Regions from separate parts of the Alteromonas sp. NFXS44 genome, predicted to be linked through region 1. Evidence: riboswitches for the same ligand, from Rfam matches in the RefSeq annotation. Region 1 holds a riboswitch; the other holds the start of a gene.
The links. A riboswitch is a leader RNA that binds a small molecule or an ion and turns the genes downstream of it on or off. The one in region 1 is predicted to bind thiamine pyrophosphate.
Positions count from the first base shown of each region.

Region 2: it holds a riboswitch for thiamine pyrophosphate, as region 1 does, so the genes downstream of both, thiC (phosphomethylpyrimidine synthase ThiC) here and J3369_RS06850 (TonB-dependent receptor) in region 1, are expected to answer to the same signal.

Region 1 covers NZ_JAGDEA010000005.1:355,349-359,950, reverse strand. The annotation lists gene pnuC (nicotinamide riboside transporter PnuC) at 1-266, opposite strand, end outside; gene J3369_RS06855 (hypothetical protein) at 259-528, opposite strand; gene J3369_RS06850 (TonB-dependent receptor) at 538-2,592, opposite strand; TPP riboswitch at 2,650-2,752, opposite strand; gene J3369_RS06845 (hypothetical protein) at 2,876-3,556, opposite strand; cyclic di-GMP riboswitch class I at 3,602-3,683, opposite strand; gene J3369_RS06840 (helix-turn-helix domain-containing protein) at 3,859-4,602, shown strand, end outside.
Region 2 covers NZ_JAGDEA010000001.1:486,483-491,084, reverse strand. The annotation lists gene feoB (ferrous iron transporter B) at 1-1,698, opposite strand, end outside; gene J3369_RS02110 (FeoA family protein) at 1,743-1,976, opposite strand; TPP riboswitch at 2,180-2,293, shown strand; gene thiC (phosphomethylpyrimidine synthase ThiC) at 2,389-4,272, shown strand; gene thiE (thiamine phosphate synthase) at 4,272-4,602, shown strand, end outside.

The DNA of each region.
Region 1 (4,602 bases):
TTGTCGCCGGCAGCCTGACGGTTCCACTGATAGTACCCGTATCCGGCCATCACCATGTAATACAGATTCAGGATGGCCTGAAACGGCAGTGTAACCTGCCAGAAGAGCCAGGTATAAATAGCCGTACTGATAAATGCACACAGCCAGCACCAGCGGTTTTGCCTGGCAGCCAGCCAGACATAGGCCAGTGCCAGCACCACAGCAACCCACTCGGCCAGTGATGTCGCGGCTATCTGTTCAAAGAAATGCGGGATGAAATCAGTCATCCTGATCCTTACGGGCCTGCATCACATCGAAGTTCAGAAACTTTGCTACAAAAATGGCCTGCCCGACTTCTTCATGGGTGCGCTGCATTTCTTTTCCCAGTACAGCCATAACATCGGCATACTCGCCGGTGACCTGTGTACTGGTAGAACAGGTCGTCACATCAAGGGTGTCGTAACTGTTCAGTCTGTCAATGAACGACTTTATGGGTGGAATGTATTCATTCACCAGAGGATACAGAGATAACTCAACCATGACCTGCATAGAGATTCCTTAAAATTGAAAACGGGCTGTGACGCCGAACTGTCTGCCGTCACCTAACTGATAATAAGGTTCAGCAAACTCATAGTAATCACGGGGATCGTTACTGAATCCACCGAAACCGCGGGTGTACCAGGTTTTATCAAACACGTTCTTCACCCACAGTGTGGTGCGCAACATGCCTTTTACCCAGGTGATATCTGTGTTGTACAACGTTGTGGCAGGTGCTGTTTCATCATGGCCATCAGAGAAGCGGTATTCGTCTTTAAAGTCCATATCAGCGCGCCATACCAGAGAATCAGTCAGCCACAACTCACTGAACAGGTTCGCTGTATATTCAGGTGCCTGAGCCTGACGCTGCTTACTGACATATTCACCGTCGGCAGTCTCGTAACCTTCAAAGGTGGCACTGAGGTAACCCGCGCTGGCCTGCACTGTCCAGGATGACGTTGCCTGCCAGGAAAGCTCCAGTTCTGCCCCTTTATTTGTGCCCACATCGGCATTCGCTGTAATGTCGATAAAGGCGGCAGAACCATCTTCACGTTCCTGAACATCAAAATCGCTGATTTGGGTATCTTCCCTTTCCATAAAGAACAGTGCTGCGCGGGCTGTCAACTCAGGAACAAACAGTTTGCCTTTGTAGCCTGCTTCATAGTTCCGGTTGTATTCCGCATCAAAGAAACGGCGCTCCCGGCTGACCTGTTCATCATAGTTAATGCCGGCACCTTTGTAACCTCTGGATACGCTGGCATACAGGTAGTCCCCTCCCATATCCCAGGTCAGTGCCAGTTTGCCGCCGGTCATGGTCGTGTCATCGTCGTACACCACCTGCGCATTATCAGCATAATCATAGGCGTAATTTTCAACACGCAGCGCGGACGTCAGCAATAAAGACGGAGTCAGCTGAGTATCAAGCTGACCGTAAACCGCTGTTGTCTGCGGTTCGAAAGTACTGATAAAGTCACCGTCAGCATAGGTATACTGACGCAGTAAATCCTGTTCACTCTGATTGATGCGGCCGCCGATAACCCAAGTCGTGGTGTCATTGAAGATTTTTTTATCTTCTGCAGAAGTAAAACGCACCTCGGCAGATTGTTGGGAAACATCCCGGTAATACGCATCAAAGGATGTATAGCCCCAGGGGTGAAAACCGGTGTAGGTCCAGTCTTCGTCGTAGCCGTAAGCGATATCATGACCGGCCATAGTCGCAATGATTTCCAGCAAGCCACCGGCGGTCTCATGATTGATATGTACACTGACCGCTTTGGTTTCCTGCTCATCAAACCCGGGTTCATCCGACAACGTATGGCGGTTGTTATCCAGTGAGAAAGCATCGTAACCGTTATTGATATCGTACCAGCGGAAATCCATCGCAACGGATGTTTTGTCAGTCACATCCCACAGTGTTCCCAGCCTTACTGCGTTCTCATGAATACCGTTGGTATCGTCAGCACCCAAAAAGTCATTTTCAATAAAACCGTCACTGCTGTTGTGCACAAACGCTGCACGCCAGGCCAGAGAATCAGACGCTTGTCCGCCATGGGCACCCTCAGCGCGGAAGAAAGATTTATTTCCCACAGACAATTCAAAATGACTGTTACTCTCTTCAGAAGGGGCATTGCTGACAATCTTAACCGCACCGGCCAGAGCACCGGTTCCGAATACTGTCGCCTGTGGTCCGCGGTAAACTTCTACCTGCTGTGTATCAAAAAGCACACCGGCTGCAGCAAGACCGGAGAAATCAAAATCGTCGACCAGGAAACTGACTGAAGGATTAATCGGTTCAGCAAACTGGCTGCGCTCACCAATACCCCGAATCTGAATAAAACGTCCGCGGGATGCTCCGGCCGCAAAATTCACATTCGGCGCAATACTTAATACATTGTCGATATAGGTAGCCTGACGGCTGTCCAGGCGGTTGCCTGATAACACAGAAGCGCTGGCACTGAGTTGATCGAGAGTCGCTGTGCGGAAATCACCGCTGACGGTAATACGTTCGATGTCTGCTGTGTCATCAGCAAAAGCAGGCAGTGCAAGTAGTGCGAGAAGAATTGCGTTTTTTTTCATTAGGATCTCTTTAATCATCAAAAAGATCCGGCTTTACGGCAGGTATTGAGGTTTTCAGATTGCTTTTATCACCATCCCTACGCCGGTATTATCCGGATCAGGTTTAAGGGTTCCCATGGAATGGATCTCAGCCGTAAAGACGGCACCCCTTGGCCTAATGCTTATTGCGGAGTCCGCAAATTAAGCGAGGGCAGTCTAACAACTTCAGTGACTTAGTCAAGTTGCCGGCTGCCCGGAAAAAGCAATAAAAAAGCCCGCGATGTGACGTGGCGGGCAATGAAGGTCAGGCGACCTTCTGATTCTGGCGTCTTGTGCGCCATCCCATAAACCCTATTCCCAGAAGAATCAATGACATGGCGGTTGGCTCACTGACTTCTGTAATAGAGGCATTCCGGAAGCGAACCTTCATATCTCCACAACCACTGGCTGCATCACAATCGTTAATGAATACGATGTCGGTAATAAGTCCTGACATGTAATCATCCAGAGTAATAGAGAAGGTCTCCCAGGCTGGTTCGCTGGTATAAGTAAAGTCATCCAGACCGAAATTCTGTGTGCCACCCAGAGCGAACGTGCGACTGGCATCGTTATTCTGTTCACCGGCAGAGAAGTCTGCCAGCCAGATCCCGCCAATTTCAGAATAAGGATTTGCATTAGTATTGTTGTTGCCCGGTGTCATACGAAATTCAAATGACAACAAAATATCTGAAGCAGAATTGTCTAAGTCCAGGCTCTGGATCCCGAAAGCATCATCCAGGTTTAGTGTGAACCAGCTGTTTTCGCGCAGGTTCAGTACACTGCCATTGTTTGTCCAGGTTCCGTAGTTAGACGTGCCGCTTTGTTGATGTGCAGCCAAAGTCTGGGCAGCGAAGTCGATATCGTAGCTGCTGATAATGTTGGCGTTAGCCGTAAATGCCGCACAGAATCCGGTTAGCAGGGCTGCAGTTTTGATGCTAAATTTCATTTATGTTCCTTGAGCAGTGTGTGCCTGAAAATAGTTAAACAACTTCACTGCAACCCGGCTGTCTTATGGCGGTATAAGACCCGTGGCTTTCCGTCCCTGCCTCACGACAGGTTTGGCGAATCTACTCTGTGAAAGTGACGTTTCCACCAATGAGTCGACGGTTGTTATGATAGGGAGAGCCCCGCAAGTAAAACAGGACACTTCTGAACGAAATACGGTACAAATTTGTACCAACACAAAATTCACCCTTTTTCTGTCAAGGCACAGGTAATTCTTATATCCTTGACTGAAGGGATCCGGTATTGGGAGCAAACGTGCAGTATCACGGTTTTTTCTGGTCGGCAGTCATCCGCGCTTTATTGAGTCTGAGAAGGGATAACGGACTTGATAACGAATATGACACAACGATGCTCGAAAGCGTCACACAAATAGAAAATGAGAAAATGGACGATGACGGACTGGCGTCTATTCTTCACTCTCTTTGTCCTGCCAGGGAATATGAGACAATTGGCCGCTCCCTGATTGGCTATTTTGATTTCAACAAAATGAGTAATCTGGTGGTGTATCTCACGGCCAGTAAGCATATTGATGACGCACTCCATGTACTGGGGAAACACTACCACCATATTCTGGGCAACAGTGCAGCATTGACCGTAAAAACTGACGGAAATGAAACCTGTCTCCGGTTTCAGCCATCATCACATCCTGTTCTTACCGAATTCCGCTGTTATTTCCTCCTCGCTTTGTGCCGTCACCTGGCCGGCAGAAAATTCGACTTCACCACGGTCACCTTACCGCCATCAGGCGAACAACCGGTCAGCTTATTAAGGCCGGTCAGCAGCGGTGATATCAGACATGAGGGAGTTGTTGTAAGCCTTGTTTTCGATAATAAGTGGTGTACACAGGCATCATTTTACTATTCTCAGTCGATTAAAAAAATGCTGGCGGGAAACCTCGACACCAGCAATGATTTGCCGTTAAAGCAGCAGGTTAAAGAAGCATTTCTCAAAGCCCCGAGCCCGGCAAGGATCCGTTCGGAATGGGTA
Region 2 (4,602 bases), on a different contig from region 1:
TACACATTGCAGCGCAACAACGTAGAACAGCACCAGGCCGAGGCCGGCGCCGGTTGTCAGTCCGTCAGCCTGAATACGTCCGGCCAGACCGTTCACATTGTCTTCAGCGTCATCCATTCCGAACAGTGTACCCAGCGCACCGACGAAAACTTCACGGGCAAGGAACGACATCAGTATTGCCACGCCGTAACGCCAGTCCAGACCCATCGGCTCGAATACAGGCTGGATAACATGGCCGATTTGCCCGAGCCAGCTGTCTTCCAGAGTAGAACCCATCGGGAAGTAACCCAGGATCCAGATCCCCACCGACACCACGAAAATAATCGGTGCAGCACGGCGGACAAACTGCAACCCGCTGTCGATAACGCGGAAAGTTAACGGCTTCCAGTGTGGTAAGCGGTAAGTGGGTAATTCAAGAATGAACGGCATGTCTGACTCTTCCAGATCTCTCGGTAAGAATCGCGACAGAAACTGGCTGACAATCAGGGCTGTGATAATGCCGAAGAAATACAGGCCGAAGAAGGCAGCACCCTGCAGACCAAAAATGCCCAGGAAAGTACCGTCTTCCGGCACCAGTACCGCAACCAGCAATGCATAAACCGGCAAACGGGCTGAACAGGACATCAGCGGGATGGTCAGCATTGTGATAAGACGCTTGTGCGGCGACTCGATAGTACGGGCCGCCATGATGGCAGGAATGGCGCAGGCATGACCCGAAAGATAAGGAATAAAACTTCTGCCTGATAAACCCACTGCGCTCAACGGGCGGTGACACATCAGCGCGGCACGGGCAAGATAACCGCTGTCTTCCAGCAAGCCGATAATGAAAGTCAGTACCATAATTTGCGGTACAAACACCAGGAAAGAACCTAAACCACCGAATATGGCGTCGTTAAAAAAGTCAGTAACAATGCCTTCCGGCGTAATGGCACTGACACCTTCAGCAGCGCTGCCGATCAGCGTTTCCACGCCGTCCATCAGGGGGGCTGCGAGAGTAAAAATACTCTGGAAGAGTACAAACATGACGCCGAGGAATACCAGTGAGCCGGTCCAGCTGTTTAACAGGAAGCGGTCGACGCTGTTCTGATTTTTCAGCACAACATCCAGGTGCAGGCCGTACTTTGAAGCCAGTGCCTGACTCTGGTTTACCGCAGACTCCCCGTCTGCCAGCGATGTCGCCGGGATGTATCCTGACGGCGCTCTGGCAACAGACAGCATGGTCTGCTTAAATTCATGCAAGCCGTCCAGGGTTCTTGCTGACAGCGCCATTACCGGACTGCCTAATTCTTTACTTAGCGCCTCTGTGTCAATATCTTCGCCGATCCTGCGGACTTCGTCGATGAAGTTGAGGGCAAAGAGTACAGCTTTATTGTTGGCTCTTGCCAGTTTCTGTACCTGCAGACCCAGCACCAAACTGCGCTCTAAACGGGTGGCATCAAGCACACAAACCACCAGAGAAGTATCGTCCCGCTCTACCGATGTGGTGATTTCTTTTATTGCGATTTCTTCATCACGACTGAGGCCACGAAGCGTATAAGTGCCCGGCAGGTCAACCACTTCAAAATCCTGACACTGACCCCGTTTAACTTCCACGGTAACACCAGGATAATTAGCGACTTTTTGTCGCAGACCGGTTAATTGATTGAATAAAAGACTCTTACCGGAATTGGGCTTTCCGACCATTAAAATGCGTTGCATGAAAAAAGGGTATCCTGTTACTGGCGACAGCGGAAAAATGAGCGTTAGTTACGCACTTCAACTTCGATTTGTGAGGCGAGATTTTCTTCGATAGCAAACACGCTGCCACCCAGTTGCATGACGATAGGTCCACCTAATGGCCCTTTTCTGACACACTGAACTTCACGTCCATTCTGAACGCCCATTTCAGATAAACGTTCTTTCACGTTGACACATAAACTCTCTTTCACCGAGATAATAATTGCTTGTTGTTTGCTTGGTAAGTCCCACAATGTCATAAAAAATCTCTATTTTACTCAACGTGTTACACCTGATGTTGAGTGTTCGGCTACATTGAAGAGCCTAATGACAATAATTACTATTCAGACTATCAGAAACTTCCATACCGGACTAGTGATAAGGTAACAAACTCGCTAAAGACACTTATCAGCACGTTAAGACAAGGCTTGTTTTCTTTTCCAATCCATGATTATAGTAAAAACAGAACTTGTCGGAGTGCTTCGTCTTTCATATAAAAGCAAGCTGAGACCGCATTGCGGGATCCGTAGAACCTGATCAGGCTAATACCTGCGAAGGGAACAAGCAGCAACACCGTTCCACCATCACAACAGACGACCGTCTGCTTGCCGGTGTTGCCCCTTGTATACTCACTCCTGACAAGCATTTATCACCCGAAAAGGAACAAATGCTATGTCAACACGACGCGAGAAACGCCAGCAGGCGCAAACTTTTATACAATCACTGAAAGGTGAAGCTTTTCCTAATTCTTTCCGCCAGTACGAGGAAGGGTCTGACCCGTCCATTCGCGTGCCCATGCGGATGATTGCCCAGTCTCCTACCCGCATCAGCGAACAGGAAGAAGAAATCAATCCGGATATTCCCGTATACGATGCCTCCGGCGTATTTGGCGACCCGGCCTGTGAAGTTGACGTGACCAGAGGTATTCCGCATTGCCGCGCTGAGTGGATTAACGCTCGAAGCGATACGCAAGCCATTGCTGCATCTGAATCATCCTATACGCAGGCGCGGGATGCAGACATCACCTCAGAATCTATCCGTTTTCAGGCGAAAAATATCATCCGTAAAGCCGCTTCCGGCAAGGTAGTAACGCAATTGCACTATGCCCGCCTTGGCATCGTGACGCCGGAGATGGAATACATCGCCATCCGCGAAAACATGGGTCGCGCTGCGATTAAAAATGAACTGTTGAACCGGCAGCACAAAGGGGAAGCCTTCGGTGCAAACATACCGCAGGCAATCACCGGCGAGTTTGTGCGCCGCGAAGTCGCAGAAGGCCGTGCAATTATTCCGGCCAATATTAATCACCCTGAAGCCGAGCCGATGATTATCGGACGAAACTTCCTGGTCAAAGTGAATGCGAATATCGGTAATTCTGCGGTGACATCGTCAATCGAAGAGGAAGTGGAAAAGCTGGTCTGGGCCACGCGCTGGGGCGCAGACACCATCATGGACTTATCTACCGGCCGCAATATTCACGAAACCCGTGAATGGTTACTGCGTAACAGTCCGGTGCCCATTGGCACAGTGCCCATTTATCAGGCGCTGGAAAAGGTCAACGGGGTTGCTGAAGATCTCGACTGGCCGGTTTTTCGGGACACCCTGATTGAACAAGCAGAGCAAGGGGTGGATTACTTTACTATCCATGCCGGCGTACGCTTACCTTTTGTACCGTTAACCGCTAAGCGTGTTACGGGCATCGTGTCCCGTGGTGGTGCCATTATGGCGAAATGGTGTTTATATCATCATCAGGAAAGTTTTCTGTATGAACATTTCCGCGAAATCTGTGAAATCTGCGCTCAATACGATGTCAGTCTGTCACTGGGTGACGGTCTGCGCCCCGGTTCCGTTGCTGACGCCAACGATGAAGCACAATTTTCCGAACTGCGTACCTTAGGCGAACTCACTGCTATCGCGTGGGAATATGACGTTCAGGTGATGATAGAAGGTCCTGGCCACGTGCCTATGCACCTGATCAAAGAGAACATGGATGAGCAGTTATCTCATTGTCATGGCGCACCGTTTTACACCCTCGGTCCGCTGACAACGGATATCGCCCCGGGGTATGACCATTTCACGTCCGGGATCGGCGCAGCACTGATTGGCTGGTATGGCTGTGCCATGCTTTGCTACGTCACGCCTAAAGAGCATCTTGGCCTGCCGGATAAAGAAGATGTGAAGCAGGGTCTAATTACCTACAAAATTGCCGCCCACGCAGCAGACCTGGCAAAAGGTCACCCGGGCGCGCAAATACGCGACAATGCCATGTCGAAAGCCCGCTTTGAGTTTCGCTGGGAAGACCAGTTTAATCTGGCACTGGATCCGTTCACCGCCCGCGCCTATCACGACGAAACTCTGCCGCAGGCTTCAAGCAAGGTGGCGCACTTCTGCTCCATGTGCGGTCCGAAATTCTGCTCCATGAAAATTTCTCAGGAAGTCCGTGACCATGCACAGGCGGAAGAAGCGAAGCAACAGGGCATGGCCGATATGGCGAAGAAGTTTTCTGCCTCCGGCCGCGCTCTCTACGTTGATGCTGCCGTTGCTGAGGGCGAATAATGTTACCCCGTGTTTTAACCATTGGCGGCACCGACAGTTCCGGCGCCGCCGGTTTACAGCAGGACCAGCGTGCGCTGCAATGTTTTACTGTCCACCAGTTTAGTGTGGTCTCGCTGGTCAGCGCGCAAACTCATGACAGCGTGCTGCACGTTTCTCCGGTATCGCCGGCGTCGTTTTCGGCACAACTGCAAGTCGCTTTTCAGCCGCAGATCCCTGCGGTGATAAAAGTGGGTGCGCTGGCGAATGATGAACAGATCCGTGTGCTTATTAAGAAACTGTCTGAATATCCGCAAATTCCGGTAATTTGGGACCCTGTATTACAGGCATCAT